Regions from separate parts of the Catenulispora yoronensis genome, predicted to be linked through region 1. Evidence: riboswitches for the same ligand, from Rfam matches in the RefSeq annotation. Region 1 holds a riboswitch; the other holds the start of a gene.

Region 1 (7,552 bases):
GCAGGGCGGCGCTATCGCTACTGTCGATGACACGCCGCGCGGCCTCGAGCGCCTCATCCTCGTGGCCGATGCGGTGCAGCATCCACGCGAGACCGGCGACTTCGGGCTCTCGTCCGATCTCAACGGCGTATCGTGCCAGATCCAGGGCCTTGTCGCGTTCTCCGAGACGCTCGACAATTTCAGCGAACTCCGTGAGCGTCTGCGGAAATCCGGACTCCGCGGCAGCGATGGCGAACCGTTCAGCCTCCTGGACATCGCCCTCGTTGAACCGCATTACGGACAGTGCCCTCAATGCGAAGGGATTGCCTGCTTCGGCACCAGCCTCATATAGCCTTCTCGCGCCTGAGGTGTCACCACGGTGGTGAAGTACTGCGGCGAGCTCGACGACCGGATGAGTGTCTTTCGCCTCCAGCGACAGACGGGCGATCCGCTCTGCCTCATCAGGATCACTCAAACGCGACCACATGAGGCTGGCAAGGGGCTGGACAAGACCTTTCCCTGCCGAGAGGAGCGCTAGTTCTTCGGCTGACTCGTAGTCACCGGCCTGTTCTCTCAGATATGCCAGGTCTTCGAGCGCCATGAGACTTCCGGCCTCGGCCAGACGCCAATGCAAAGCCTCGGCATCTTCCAAGTCGCCCATCTCCTGCCGGAGCCAGGCAAGGCCGGACAAAGAGGACGTACTACCGAGATCGAATGCACAATGGAAAGCCAGGGAAGCCAACTTAAATCGCCTGCCAGACTTTGCCGACCAGCCGAACCTCTCAAGCTCCCGCGCGACGACGACGTTGTTCTCCACTGCCTCCCAGAAGGAGTTAGGCGGAAAGTCTCCGCGTCGAGTCAGCCTTCCGTAGCTGTCCAGGTAGTCCGCGAGTTGATAGGCATCGGGAGTAGAACCCATCGCTCCAGGTACTGCTACGTTTGACAGCGGTGATGCTACGCCTCTGATCTTGGTGCGCGCGTAGATGAGAGCCTGATCGAACCAATCGGGATCCGCCTCCTTCCGTTCAGAGTCGCTTAGGTACCCGGGCGCCGCCTGCTTGAGAAAGGCCGCGGAAACCACGCGCACGTCACCCAGTCGTGCAGCGTCCATCGCAGCATCGATGATCGCGCGTCCGTAACGCTGAGATGGCGAGGCGGCCTGTTCGTAGTGATCGACCAGCGCCGGACCCGCCGCAAGGGTCTGGGTGACATCGTCACGCATGCTGGCCTTCAACACGGCGTCCAGCGAGCGATCATGCTTCGCGGTCTTGCGAAGCACCCGCATGTCGCGCCCTGAAAAAGACCGCGGTATATCGACCGGCCTGCTCGAGGCCAGAAGCTTCCCTACGTGGCCGCCCTGCGCGAAGATCTCCCCATAACGTTCCGGCCATAGTGTCATGACGACAAACGCGGGCCCCGGCTGCTCCAGGTAGGTCCTCAACGCTGCAGCCACGACTTCGCTGGAAAGGTACTCCTGAGCTTCGTCCAGCCACAGCACGGTTCGAGGGCCTGCGGCCTGCGCCGCGAGGACGGAGAGCAGGCTCTCTTGCGTCTTCGGGAAGATGAGGACCCAGTCAGGAAGCCTGACCCGAATTGCTTCGACGGCAGTCCTTGTCTTTCCGGTGCAGGAACCACCGCGAAGAATCAGGAGCGCAGCCTGGGCTTCGGCCAGTGCGGAATCCATTCGTCTACGAAGCCCAGCGTCGTGATCACGTTCGACGTATGTCGGCACCACGAACCGGCCGAGCTCGACCTCGCGTGCCGATCCCGCTACTGCGGCGTGAACGCCCAGTTGGGCTTCAGTCCAGTCAGCCACCAGGCGAGGCTCGTCGGCGAGCACATCAACCATTGCTGTCTGCCGCCTCGTCCGCAAGCTGGTTTGAGCTGCAGAAGCCTTGACGGCAGCTCGAACATCCGCAGCGCGCAACTGTACAACGGCGAAGTAGCGCTGCCTCCATGATTCGTGGTCGAGGGCCTGGAAATCTTCCACGTTCAGCGTCCGCGCCTCGAGGGCAGCTTTGCGCAGTGCGCCGACGAGTGCCAGGAACTGATGCTCCTGTTGGGGAAACGAACGGCCTTCAAGCCAGTTGGACACTGTAGTCGGGGCCACTTGGAGCGTTCGCGCCAGCCGCCTCAAGGAGCAGTGTGGGGCGAGTCTTGCCTGATAAAGCGAGTTCAGATGATGCACCGCATCGAAAAACGCTTGCTCGGCATCAACACTTTGCGAAGACACGCGCCTGCTCCCCAAGGCTAAGCCTGACCTGGTTGGGAGTCTATGCAGACTTCGACGTGTTCACGTTCAGACGTCCAAGAATCCGGCGATCGGTTGTTGGACACCCCGATGGACGGTGACCGTGGCCCCATCCGCACAATCCACTGCCGTCGCCTTGCCGAGAAGGAGCCGTCCATGAACATCGCCGAGTTCGCGTCACAACCTTGGCCATACCTGACTATCACCCTCGCCTACCTGGGCCTCGCGCTTCCTGCAGTCTGGTCGCGCGATCCCGAGCGACGCAGGGCCGCCCAACAGGCACTCGAGACGCTTCTCAGTGCTTTGCAGCGGCGCGGGGGCCGCGACTGAGCTACCACGCCTACGGTTGCCGGCGCCCGCCCTTGCGACATGCTTACCGAGCCCATCGAGCCAACCGTCACCATCCCCACTGCCGGAACCACCTGGCGCCTGTCCCCAGTGTCCGGGAACGACAGCGGCGGCATGATCGCGATGATGATGCCGCCCTATCGGAATAAAATACAACAAAGTGGAGCTGAGGTTGCGGTACGTGAACACCGGTGACCTGCTCAGATAGTGAGCGCGCCAGCCGACTTCATCGCGGATCTGGTGTTCAGCGCCGGTAAGGGTACGACCCACATCGTCAATTCCGACCCAGAGGCCTGCGATACCAGGAGGAACGAGACTTGACCGCAGCAGCAGCTCCGACGTCGTCCATCCCGAACGCTGAACATCATGAGCGCACAGACGAAGAAGTCAGCCAGCTCAACGACCTCCCTGCTGCCGTTGACATGTACTGGGATGACCGCCGCCAAATGACGGTCATCGTGGCGAATGACCTCCCGGAGGGGGCACGAGGTGTCGCGTGGAACACAGCCGATGGATCCAGGGTCGCCGTCATGTCGAGCGTGATCTCGGTCGAGCTACGAGAAGCATGCCTGACTGAACTCGCCCGTGGGTTCAGCAAGGAGGCGCAAAAGTGATCGTTGGAGAATCGAGTGCGGCACCAGTGCCGCGACTGGCGGTTGTCGAATGCCCTCCATGGTGTACCGAACACGCTGCGGACCTTGAGTTGTGCCTCAGCGAGGACATCTATCTCGACTTCGGCGACCGCGGACCGTCCTGCGAAGCCGTTAACGATGTCCGTACAGACCTGTCCTCGTCGGAGGGCACAGTGTCCGTCGGGCTCATAATCAATCACCGGGACGGTCATGCTCTCGACTTCGACCAAGCCGAGGCACTCGCATATGCGCTGCTCTCGCAGGTCGCAACTGCTCGAGGCGAGAGCGAGCGTGCCCGAGAGCTTTCTCAGTCCGCATTCGACAGCACCCATTTCGCCGGCAAGCGCAGCGGCGAACGCGCGGACCGCTCGCGATCCCACCGCGAAGCGATCATGTGGTTGCAGCTGGGCCGCGAAGTTGAGCGCGAAGCGATCGGAAAGGCCCTTGCAGACCTCGGCATCAGCATTCCCGAACGCAAGCCCCACGCCGTGAAGTAAAGAAACGGCACACCGTCATCGAAGCCACTGGCTCGTACCAGTACATCGACCAAACACTGAGGGTGTTCCGAATAATTCGGAGCACCCTCATTTGTTCTACTTTGTGGAGCCAAGGGGACTCGAACCCCTAACCCCCTGCTTGCAAAGCAGGTGCGCTACCAATTGCGCCATGGCCCCGTAGAGCGGTCCGCCTCCCGCGAGGGGTAGGCGGACCGTGCCCCGGCTCTGGCTGCCGGGGAAGCCGGATGAGTGGTTCTCAGGCCGAAGGTACCGGGTCGGTCGCCTCGGTCCAGAGGTCCTGCTCCGACTTGTCGGACTGGACCTGCCGGTAGACCAGCAGACCGCCGATGGCAGCCACTGCGAGCAGAAGCAGCTTCTTCACGTGGCCACCTCCCTTCTGGTAGACGTCTGTGCCCCCGAGCTTAACAGTCGCGGGGCCGAATCGGAGCTGTGAGCATCACTACGCAAAAATGCGGAGCTGTTCCACTCGTCCCGGGTACGGAGTGCTACGTCGGGTGTCTAGATGCCTGGTGGGTCCGGGTCCCGGCCTTCGTGGTGGCCGGGACCTGGTGGGATGAGCGGATGGCCGCAAAAGCGTACTAATAGGGACGGGTGATCGGGTCACGCCGGCCGGGCGTACGACACCACCGGCATCGTGCTCACCGCCGCCACCGACACGGTGCTTCCCGGCTGCGGGGCGTGGATCACCAGGCCGCCGCCGATGTACAGCCCCACGTGGTTCACGTAGCTCGAGCTCCCGTAGAAGAACACCAGGTCGCCGGGCTGGGCCGCGGACGCCGACACGGCGTGCAGCCCCTGCATTTGTGCGGTGGCGGTGCGCGGGATGCTCACGCCGGCCGCCTTCCAGGCCGCCTGCGTCAGGCCCGAGCAGTCGTAGCCGCCGGGGCCGGTCGCGCCGAATATGTACGGCTTGCCGAGCTGCGACTTGGCGAACGCCACCGCGGCTCCCGCGCGGCCGGACACAGCCGGGGCGCTCGTCGTCGACCCCGAGCCGCTGGAGCCGCTGGAGCCGCTGGTGCTGCCCGAGCTGCCGGAGGAGGACTTCGACGACCCGCTGGAGCCGGACGAGGACTTCGACGAGCCCGAGCCCGAGGAACCCGAGGCCGAGGACGACGAAGACGACGAAGACGAAGACCCCTCCGAGCTCTTGGCCCTCGCCGCCGCCTCATCCGCCGCAGCCTTCGCCGCGGCCGCCTTCGCGGCCTCCACCGCCGCCGCCTGCTCCCGGGCCCGCTGCGCCTCCAGCGCGGCCCGCTGCTCGGCCTGGAGCGAGTTCAGCAGCGCCTGGGCCTTGGCCACGTCGCCGTCGAACTGCTTCTTCTTGGCCTCGGCTTCCTTGGTGTTCTCGTTCAGCAGCGACATCTTGTCCGCCGCTTCCTTGGCCTTCACCGCCAGGTCCGCCTTCTGCTGCGCCAGCAGTCTCAGCGTGTCGGAGCTGTTCGCGGTCACCCGGCCGACGGTCGCCGACATGCTCAGCATGGTGCTGGGGTCGGCCTGCATCATCAGGGCGAGTGTCGGGTCGACGTTCTCGCTGCGGTACTGCGCCGCCGCCAGGCCGCCGAGGCGGGTCTGGTTCTCGGCCATCGCGGCCTGCTCGGCGGTCATCTCCTTGTTGATGCCGTCGACCTGCTGCTGGAGCTTGTCCTGGGCATCCTTGGCGCCGTTGTACGCCTCGTTGGCGTCGGCGGCCTGCTGGTACAGCTTGTCCAGCTGGGTCTTCACCTGATCGACGGTGGGCTGCGGGTCGGCCTTCGCGACGCTGGGCACCAGGACCATGGTCCCGGCCGCGGCGGCGCCGACCGCGAGCTTCGAATACCGGGTGGCGCGCGGACGACGATGTCGGGCTGTCACTGTCATGCGAGCTTCAAGGCTCCAACTCCTTCTCGCCCGCCTACCGGGTTAGCTGACGGATTCGGGCCGAAGAAGTAGCCCTACGGTCCGCGCCTCGCGCGCACCCGGAACGGGGACGCGCCGACGCCGACCGATTCACCCCTGGCGCCGCCGGGGTCTGCTTGCGACCCGGCCGCGCCGACGAACCTGGTTCCCCGGCTCCGCGTGGTGTGCGGACTCGGCGGTGCCTCGACGCCCCGGAACCTCTACTGGCCCGTGGGAAGCGGCGAAGCGGTTCTGGACGCTAGCCATTTCCGGCGCACCGGACAAGCAACCCGTCCACTTTTCGTTCAGCGAACGCTCAGGAACCGGCCACCCTTCGGGAGTGATCCGGGACCCGCAGTGAGGAGCCGCCCCGGCCCGGGCCCGCCGGTGAAGGGCGCGACCTGGGCCGGGGCGGCCGATGTCCGATTAGCGCAGAAAACGAACCCTGCGACGTTTGTTGCCCGACGTTGTGACGTCGGTCTCAAAAGCCTGCTCGCCCTTGTCCCCGCGGTACACCCGCACGGGGAGCATGGCCGCGTTCACAGGGTGTGCCTTGTCGTCGTCCGCCGGACTCTTCACGGAGACCGGCGGCATGACGACCTCCACCGGCTCGCCGTTCATGTCCGGCAGCACCGCGCCGACCAGGCGCACCTCCTGCGGTTCCTTCGGCCCGCTCTTGGCGCCGGGCCCGTACAGCAGGTTGCTGATCTCCAGCCAGGTCTCCTCCACGTGCGAGATGTAGTCCAGCCCGCGCCGGCCCAGCGGGGCGTCGCCGACCGCCTTGGCGTTGAACCGGCCGTAGCCGAGCATCCGGCCCAGCAGGTCGCGCTCCACCCGCATGTCGTTCACCTTGCCCAGCGGCAGGGCGTCGTAGGCTCGGGTGATCACCCCGTGGGTGTGCAGGATGCGTTTGTTGGTGACGATCAGCAGGTCGCCGTTCCACACGGCGAGATGCCACGCCATGTAGAGGAACGCCACGCCGGCCACCACCCATGCCCCCAGCCGCAGTTTGTCGGCGTCCGGAGTGGAGAAGATGTCGATGCCCATGGCCGCGAGCACCGCCGCCACCGCGATCAGCACCGGGATGATGATCGCGGCGAGGTGGTGCCGCACGACTATGACCAGCCGCTCGCCCGGCACCAGGAACCGTTTCGCGCGTTCCTCGAGTTCGGGCCGCAGCAGCATGCGGCCATAGAGCGGCGGTGAGGAGTCGGACACGTCAGGTCACCGCCCCGGTGTTCAGCTGGAGACGAGATTGTGGAAGGTGTCGCCCAGAGTCTTTCCGACGCTGGCCACCCAGTTCAGGGCACCCTGAACCAGGTTGCCTGCCCCGGACGGGTTCTGGACCACGAAGTAGACCAGGAAGAGCACGATGCCCCACTGCACGGCCGGCTTGAGTTTCACGTCAGATCCCCTTCATCGTGACGGTCGTGGTGCCGCCCGCCCGGTCCCAGCATCATGTGCAGCGCTCCCGGTTCACTACTAGAGAACAGCATCCCCAACACCGTCAAAGCCTAGCCGGGGCAAGGTGATTTGGCGGCTCCGAGCCGGAGGGCGGACATAACGACTCAGTGGACATCTGTCTCAGGGGGCACACATACCGAGCATTCCCAGACTAGGTTGATCGCATGCAGATCGGTGTCTTGACCGAGCAAGCTCCGTACGAACGCCGCGTCGCGCTGACGCCCGAATCCGCGGGCCGGCTCATCGCCGCCGGTCACAGCGTCCATGTCCAATCCGGGGCCGGCCTGGCCGCTGACGAGGACGATGACGCTTACCGCGCCGCCGGCGCCATGATCGGGAAAACCCCTGACGAGATCTTAGGAATCGTCGATCTGCTGACCGCCGTCGGACAGCTGGACCAGCAGACCGCGTCCAGACTGTCACCGGGCACGGCGGTGGTCGGGCTGGCCTCGCCGAAGGACGGACGCGGCCCGGCCGGCGTGCTG
Region 2 (7,552 bases), on a different contig from region 1:
CGGGAAGATGGTGACGATGTCGATGCGCATGGCGGATCCGGCCCGGCTACTCGACGCTGTCCAGGTCCAGCAGCCCGGCGGGTGGATCGGCGACCACGCGGCCGCCGGCGACGTCCACGACCGGGACGAACTGCTTGATGAACGGGATCAGCACCTCGGGGCCGTCGGGCCGCTTCACGGCCAGCACGTCCTGCCCCGGCAGGTGCAGCAGATCGGCGATCTCGCCGAGCACCGAGCCGTCGGCCAGCTCCACGGCCAGCCCGACCAGCTGGTGGTCGTAGAACTCCTCGGGGTCCTGCGGGCTCTCGTCCGGATCGGCCTCGACCACCAGGACGGTGTTGCGCAGCGCCTCGACCGCGTCGCGGTCGGCCACGCCCTCGAAGGACAGCAGCAGGATGCCGTTGTGGAACTTGGCGTCGGTCACCACCAGCGGCCCGCGCTCGGCGGGCTCGGTCAGCAGCCGCGCGCCGCGCGCGAAGCGCAGGTCGGGATCGTCGGTGCGGACCTCGATCGTGGCCTGGCCGCGGATCCCGTGCGCCCGGCCGATCCGGCCGACCACGAGGCGCAGCGCCTCGGGCCGGCCGGCCGGGTCGTTCTCGGTTTCGGGGCTCACCGGTAGCCGGCCGCCTCGACCAGGTCGACGCGCAGCGACCGGCCGCCGAGCGCGGCCATCACGGTGCGCAGCGCGCGGGCGGTGCGCCCGCCGCGGCCGATGACCTTGCCCAGGTCGTCCGGATGCACCCGGACTTCCAGGACCTTGCCGCGGCGCTGGTCGCGCTCGCGGACCCGGACCTCATCGGGGTGCTCGACGATGCCCTTGACCAGGTGCTCCAGGGCCTCTTCCAGCATGCTCAGCCCTCGGAAGCGATCTCAGCCTCGACGGCCGGGGCCGGGGTCTCCACCGGAGCCTCGGTCGCCGGGGTCTCTTCGGCCTTCTTCTCGGCCTTCTTCTTCGGCGTGGTCGCGCCGGCCTTGGGCTCGTCCGCGGCCTCCTTGGCGGCGGCCTCGAACACGGCCTTGCGGTCCGTCTTGGCCGCGGCGACCTTCATCGGCGCCGGAGCGTCCAGGCCCTTGAACTTCTGCCAGTCGCCGGTGATCTTCAGGATCGCCTCGACGGCCTCGGTCGGCTGCGCGCCGACGCCCAGCCAGTACTGCGCCCGCTCGGAGACGACCTCGATGTACGAGGGGTCCTCCTTCGGGTGGTACTTGCCGATCTCCTCGATCGCGCGGCCGTCCCGCTTGGTGCGGGCGTCGGCCACGATGATCCGGTACTGCGGGTTCCGGATCTTGCCCAGGCGCTTGAGCTTGATCTTGACTGCCACGGTGTGGTGTCTCCTGCTTTTTGTCGACTGCGGGTGGTGCCGCCGCGCCGCCACGTGGGGACATGGCATCGGCAGCAGCCGGATGGACACGGCTTAGCGCAGGAGAGAGGGCCATGCGCGACCGGTACAAGCTTCCATTGTGCCAGACCGTCGGGGCTGGTTGGACCGCCCCGGCGCACCCCGGGCCGGGTGCTGCCGGGGCGGGTCCGCGGCCTCCGGTCCGAGCCCTCCGGTCCGCGGCCTCCGGCCGGTATGACCGGTGCTGCCGGTGCTGCCGGTGCTGCCGGTGCTACCGGTGCTACCGGTACTCCCGGTACTACTGCGGAGGCAGCAGGTTCTTGAACTCGGCCGGCAGTTCGAACTGGCCGCCGTCGTCGCCGAACGCCGAGCCGTTGCCGTCCTTGCGGGCCTGCCGCGCCGCCTCCTCGGCCTTGGCCTTGGCCGGGTTGCCCGAACGCGAGCGGCCCTTGGACTTGGAGGCCTTGTCCGCCGCCTTGGCCTTGGCCGACTTGCGCTTGGTGCCGCCCAGGGCGCCGACGCCGGGCAGGCCCGGCATGCCGGGCATCCCGCCGCGGGCCATCTGCGACATCATCTTCTTGGCTTCCAGGAAGCGCTCGATGAGGTTGTTGACCTCCTGCACCGTGGTGCCCGAGCCCTTGGCGATGCGCTGCCGCCGGGAGCCGTTGATGATCTTGACGTCGTCGCGCTCGCCCGGGGTCATCGACTTGATGATGGCCGCGATCCGGTCGACGTCCTTGTCGTCGATCTCGTTGAGCTGCTGCTTCACGTCGGCCATGCCCGGCAGCATGCCCATCAGCTTCTTCATGGAGCCCAGCTTCTTCAGCTGCTCCATCTGCCGCAGGAAGTCGTCCAGCGTGAACTCGTTGCGGGCCAGCTTGATGGCCATGTCCTCGGCCTCGCGGGCGTCGAACGCCTTCTCGGCCTGCTCGATCAGGCTGAGCATGTCGCCCATGTCGAGGATGCGGCCGGCCATCCGCTCGGGGTGGAAGACGTCGAAGTCCTCCAGCTTCTCCCCGGAGGAGGCGAACATCACCGGCTTGCCGGTGACCTCCCGGACCGACAGCGCCGCGCCGCCGCGGGCGTCGCCGTCGAGCTTGGTCAGCACCACGCCGTCGAAGCCGACGCCGTCCTGGAAGGCCAGCGCGGTCTCCACCGCGTTCTGGCCGATCATCGCGTCGAGCACGAACAGGATCTCGTCGGGGCGGACCGCGTCCCGGATGTCGGCGGCCTGCTGCATCAGCTCGGCGTCGATGCCCAGCCGGCCGGCGGTGTCGACGATCACCACGTCGTGCATCTTCGTCTTGGCGAAGTCGACGGAGTCCTTGGCCACCTTGACCGGGTCGCCGACGCCGTTGCCCGGCTCCGGGGCGAACACCGGCACGCCGGCCCGCTCGCCGACCACCTGGAGCTGGGTCACGGCGTTCGGGCGCTGCAGGTCGGCGGCCACCAGGATCGGGGTGTGGCCCTCGGTCTTGAGCCAGCGCGCCAGCTTGCCGGCCAGCGTGGTCTTACCGGCACCCTGCAGACCGGCCAGCATGATCACGGTCGGCGGGTTCTTGGCGAAGCGCAGCCGCCGGGTCTCGCCGCCGAGGATCCCGACGAGCTCCTCGTTGACGATCTTGACGATCTGTTGCGCCGGGTTCAGCGCCTTGGAGACCTCGGCGCCCTCGGCCCGTGCCCGGACCGCGGCGACGAAGGGGCGGACGGCCTGGAGCGAGACGTCGGCCTCCAGCAGCGCGCGGCGGATCTCGCGCAGCGTGTCGTCGATGTCCTGCTGGGAGAGCCGACCCTTGCCGCGCAGGTTCTTGAAGGTCGCGGACAACCGATCGGAGAGCGTGTCGAACACGTCGTATTCATCCTTCGCGCGGAAATCAACAGATCGGGCGGATTGATAACCGCCGTAGTCCACCAGGGTAGCCGCTGACGTGGCGGACTCCCGAGTCCGAGGAATGTTGTCAGTACGGTGCGCCACGATGGAGTCAATACGAGGTGAGGGAGAACAGCACAGTGACTCTGGTCAACAAGTACGCGGGCACGTGCGCCGCGTGCAAGGGGCTGGTGGCGGCAGAGGCCGGGACACGCGCCAATGTGGACGGCGCGTGGCAGACCTATCACCACGAGTGCGCACCGGAGTGGAAGCCGGAACGGCCGGCGGCCGAGGGCGCGGCCGGGCCGGGAGCCGCGCCGGGCCAGGGCGCGGGGCACGGCGCGGGTCAGGGCTCGGGTCACAGCTCGGGTCACGGCGCCGGCCACGGACCGGCCCCGGTCCCCCCGCAGCGCGGCGCGCACGACGGCTGGCACCGCCGCCGGCTGGCCGGGTTCGACACCGAGACCACCGGCCGGGACCCGCGGACCGTGCGCATCGTCTCGGCGGCGCTGGTGGCCTCCGACGGCACCGAGAAGCGCTTCCTCATCGACCCCGGCGTCGAGATCCCGGCCGAGGCCACCGCGATCCACGGCATCACCACCGAGTACGCCCGCGCGCACGGCACCGCCCCGCGCGAGACTCTCGACCAGATCGCCGACACCCTGGCCGCCGAGCTGCGGGCCGGCACGCCGCTGGTGGTCTTCAACGCCCCCTACGACCTGACGCTGCTGGAGGCCGAGCTGGCCCGGCACGGGCTGACGCCGCTGGCCGCCCGGGCGCCGGTCGCACCGGTGATCGACCCGCTGGTCATCGACCGGCAGATGGACAAGTTCCGGCGGGGCGCCCGCACGCTGGAGGCGCAGTGCCAGTTCTACGGGGTCACCATCACCCACGCGCACGACGCCGCCGCCGACGCGCTGGCCGCGCTGAACCTGGCGCAGGTGATCGGGGCGAGCTACGCCGCGGTCGGGACGCTGGACGCGGTGCGGCTGCACGAGGCGCAGGCGCGGTGGAAGGCCGAGCAGGAGGCCGACCGGGCCGCGTACCGGGAGCGGCGCGGGGAGAAGTCGTACGCGGAGCCGGAGTGGCCGACGCGGCCGCTGGCGACCTCGGCGTGAGCAAGTAAGCAAGCAGGCGAGTGAGCAAGTGAGCCAGGGCGCGACCGGGTCGATCGGTCGCGCCACAGGGTCGGGCCATTGACGCCACAGCGTCGGGCCATCGAATAGATCGGTCACCGCTTCGGGTGTCGCCAAGACGTCGCCAAGACACCCCTCAAACACCCCTCAAATACCGGCTTGAGCCCCGCTCGACGTGCCGCTGGAGCATCGGCCGGCAGTCCGGCGGAGCCCCGGTCGCAGGGAACTCAAAAGGGCGGTGGGCAGACCCTGTCAAGGGGTTGCCCGCCGCCCTCTCGCCTCTACGCAGCTCCGTATGCGTGCGGCCGTCAGTGCCAGAACACGGCGATGACGATGTTCGCCAGCGTCAGACCGCCGATGGCGAAGTAGACGCCCTTGTCGATCTCCTCCTTGGCCCGCTGGGTCCACACCAGTGCCGAGATCACCACCAGGACAATGAGTTTGACCGCCATCTTCGCCGAGGGCGGTTCGTGGTGCAGTCCGTTCTTGTCCACCACATACAAAGCCAGGCCGGTGACCAGCATCGTCGCCACGCCGTGCAGCATCGCCGGCACGATCCGCTTGACCGGCGCGGACATCTGCGTCAGGAAGCCGCCGAGCAACGACGCGAGGCCGACGAAATGCAGGACCAACAGGCACTCTTGCAGTACTTTCACGCCCGCATCCTACGATCACGGGCCGCTTTGCCGACAGCCTGTCGCTTCAAAACGTCCACACGGCCCAGTACGAATCCGGACACCGGCTGCCCAACCAGGACCACTAAACCCGAGCGAAGGTAAAATCCTGGTATAGCGCGCTGGAGCGGTCCGTTTTGTCGTTCGAGATCTCGCTATGGTTACGGCCGGACCTTCGTACACACACCACCCACCCGGACGGTGGCGGGGGTTCACCGCCGAGTCTGGCGAAGCGGTGTCCGCGGCTGGAGGCTCACAGCAGCCGAGGCGGAGACCGTGGACCCGGAGCCGGGGACCCACAAGTCCCACCGGCCCGCATCCATTGGGGCCAGGGGTGAATCGGTCCGCCGCGTACCCCCCTCGCGGCGCCGTAGGGCACGCTTCTCAGCCCGAACCCGACAGCTAACCCGGTAGGCGGCCGCGAGAAGAAGAGGAGTGCCGCCCTCGTGGCGTCTCACAAAACCGTGACCACCCATCGCGCGTCCAAGAAAACCATCACCGCGACCCGTACCGCGGTGACGCTGGCGAGCGCTACGGTCGGTTCCATAGCCCTGGTGCCCGGGTTTGCTCACGCCGACCCGACCGCGAATCTGAACGACGTTCAGAACAAGGTCAAGGACCTGCACGAGCAGGCCGAGGCGGCATCCGAGGCGTACGACAAGGCCTCCGGGGACCTTGCCACTCTTCAGCACAAGGTCGACCAGATCCAGGCGCGGATCACCGCCGAGCAGACGCAGCTGACCACGGCGCAGTCCGCTCTGGGGAGCCTGGCGGCCGCGCAGTACCGGGCCGGCGGCGTGGACAGCTCGCTGCAGTTGATGCTCTCGGTGTCCCCCGACACCTTCCTGCAGCAGGCCACGGCGATGAGCGAGGTGACCGACAAGTCCTCGGACTCGATGAAGTCGGCCCAGGAGATCAAACGCCAGCTGGACCAGGACAAGGCCGAGGCCTCGACCGACCTGGCGCAGCTGCAGAAGACCCGCGACCTGATGGCCCAGAACATGGCGGACGTCAACGCCAAGGAGAAGCAGGCGCAGGACCTGCTGAACACCTTGACCAAGGCGCAGCGCCAGCAGTACGACACGCAGCAGAAGCAGCAGACCACGCAGCAGGTGAAGCCGCCGGCCGTGAACCTGCCGCCGGCGCCGAACGCCCGCGCGCAGATCGCCGTCAACTTCGCCAAGGCCCAGATCGGCAAGCCCTACGTCTACGGCGCCGCCGGCCCGCGCAGCTTCGACTGCTCCGGCCTGACGATGGCGGCCTGGGCCGCGGCCGGCGTGTCGATGTCGCACGGGTCGTCCGACCAGGCCTACGAGTTCCCGGCCGTGAGCATGAAGGACATCCAGCCGGGCGACCTGGTGATCTACTACGGCAGCATGCACCACGTGGGGATATACGTGGGCGGCGGCAGCATCATCCACGCCCCGTACAGTGGCACGGTGGTGCAGTACGCGTCGGTGACCTCGATGCCGATCGCAAAGATCGTCCGGCCATAGCGACCGGGCCGCGAGCCAACCGCGGGGCGCCGACTTCCACGTCGGCGCCCTTCGACGTTGTCAGGGGGATGTATGTCAGAGTACGGAGTCAGTCGGGAGACCGGGGCGGACGGCGCGGCCGGGACGGGGGCCGGGACGGCGCAGGCCCGGCCCGGCGCGGACGAGCCGTGGTTCGAGCGGTCCGAGGCGGGGGACGGCGCGGTGCCGGCGGCCCCGAGGAGCTCGGCCTCGGCGGCCTCGAACGGGGCCGGGCTCGCTGACGGCGCCGCCAAGAACTCCGACGACTCGCTGGACTCCGACGACGGCCTGGGCGCGACCGCGGATCCGGACGACGACGACCGCGAGCCGGTCGAGGAGTACCTCGACGCCGACCCGCAGCAGTGGATCAGCGGCCTGATCGCCGATCTGGAGCGGGCCGAGCAGGGCATCGGCTCCGGGCCGCGGGACGTGCTGATGGCGCGGATCAAACTGGCGCAGGCCTACTCCGAGCTCGGCGACACGATGCAGGCCGCTCCGCTGGCGGTGACGAACGTCGTGCAGGCCCGGCGGCTGTTCCCCTCCAGCGAGGGGATGCTGCGGCAGCTGCGGGAGTTCCGCGACGCGGCGTGCGAGGCCGCGGGCTGGACCGCGGCGATGATGCGGGAGTCGGAGGAGGACCTGGCCGACGAGCAGCCGAGCGAGCTGGTGACCCGGCAGTGGCCGGCCGCCGAGGCGGTGGCCGAGGCCTGGCCGGCGGTGGGGGTCGCCGACGACGAGGAGCCGTTGCTGGGGGGCGAGGAGCCGGTCCTGAGCGGCGAGGGGCAGGCGGATCCGACGGCAGCGGCCGCAGAGGCAGTGGCCGACGCGGAGCCGAATGCTGAGGTGCTGAATGCTGCGGTGCCGAATACTGAGGTGCCGGTAGCCGCGCCGGCGGCTGCCGCACAGTCGAATGCTGCACAGTCGAATGCTGCACAGTCGAATGCTGCACAGTCGAATGCTGCACAGTCGGTGGCGGCACAGTCGATGGCTGCCGCACAGCCGATCGCCGCGCAGCCGA

What was found. A riboswitch is a leader RNA that binds a small molecule or an ion and turns the genes downstream of it on or off. The one in region 1 is predicted to bind cyclic di-AMP.
Region 2: it holds a riboswitch for cyclic di-AMP, as region 1 does, so the genes downstream of both, ABD481_RS24705 (C40 family peptidase) here and ABD481_RS11495 (C40 family peptidase) in region 1, are expected to answer to the same signal.

The regions. Positions count from the first base shown of each region.
Region 1 covers NZ_BAAAQN010000010.1:123,082-130,633, forward strand. Annotated here, with positions in the region: gene ABD481_RS11465 (tetratricopeptide repeat protein) at 1-2,212, opposite strand, end outside; gene ABD481_RS11470 (hypothetical protein) at 2,387-2,560, shown strand; gene ABD481_RS11475 (hypothetical protein) at 2,896-3,192, shown strand; gene ABD481_RS11480 (hypothetical protein) at 3,189-3,707, shown strand; tRNA gene ABD481_RS11485 (tRNA-Ala) at 3,812-3,884, opposite strand; gene ABD481_RS11490 (DLW-39 family protein) at 3,964-4,089, opposite strand; gene ABD481_RS11495 (C40 family peptidase) at 4,329-5,585, opposite strand; cyclic di-AMP (ydaO/yuaA leader) riboswitch at 5,602-5,812, opposite strand; gene ABD481_RS11500 (PH domain-containing protein) at 6,030-6,821, opposite strand; gene ABD481_RS11505 (hypothetical protein) at 6,843-7,007, opposite strand; gene ABD481_RS11510 (NAD(P) transhydrogenase subunit alpha) at 7,232-7,552, shown strand, end outside.
Region 2 covers NZ_BAAAQN010000032.1:20,941-28,492, reverse strand. Annotated here, with positions in the region: gene trmD (tRNA (guanosine(37)-N1)-methyltransferase TrmD) at 1-30, opposite strand, end outside; gene rimM (ribosome maturation factor RimM) at 47-613, opposite strand; gene ABD481_RS24730 (RNA-binding protein) at 610-849, opposite strand; gene rpsP (30S ribosomal protein S16) at 852-1,322, opposite strand; gene ffh (signal recognition particle protein) at 1,639-3,189, opposite strand; gene ABD481_RS24715 (exonuclease domain-containing protein) at 3,351-4,328, shown strand; gene ABD481_RS24710 (hypothetical protein) at 4,655-5,002, opposite strand; cyclic di-AMP (ydaO/yuaA leader) riboswitch at 5,271-5,452, shown strand; gene ABD481_RS24705 (C40 family peptidase) at 5,467-6,516, shown strand; gene ABD481_RS24700 (hypothetical protein) at 6,589-7,552, shown strand, end outside.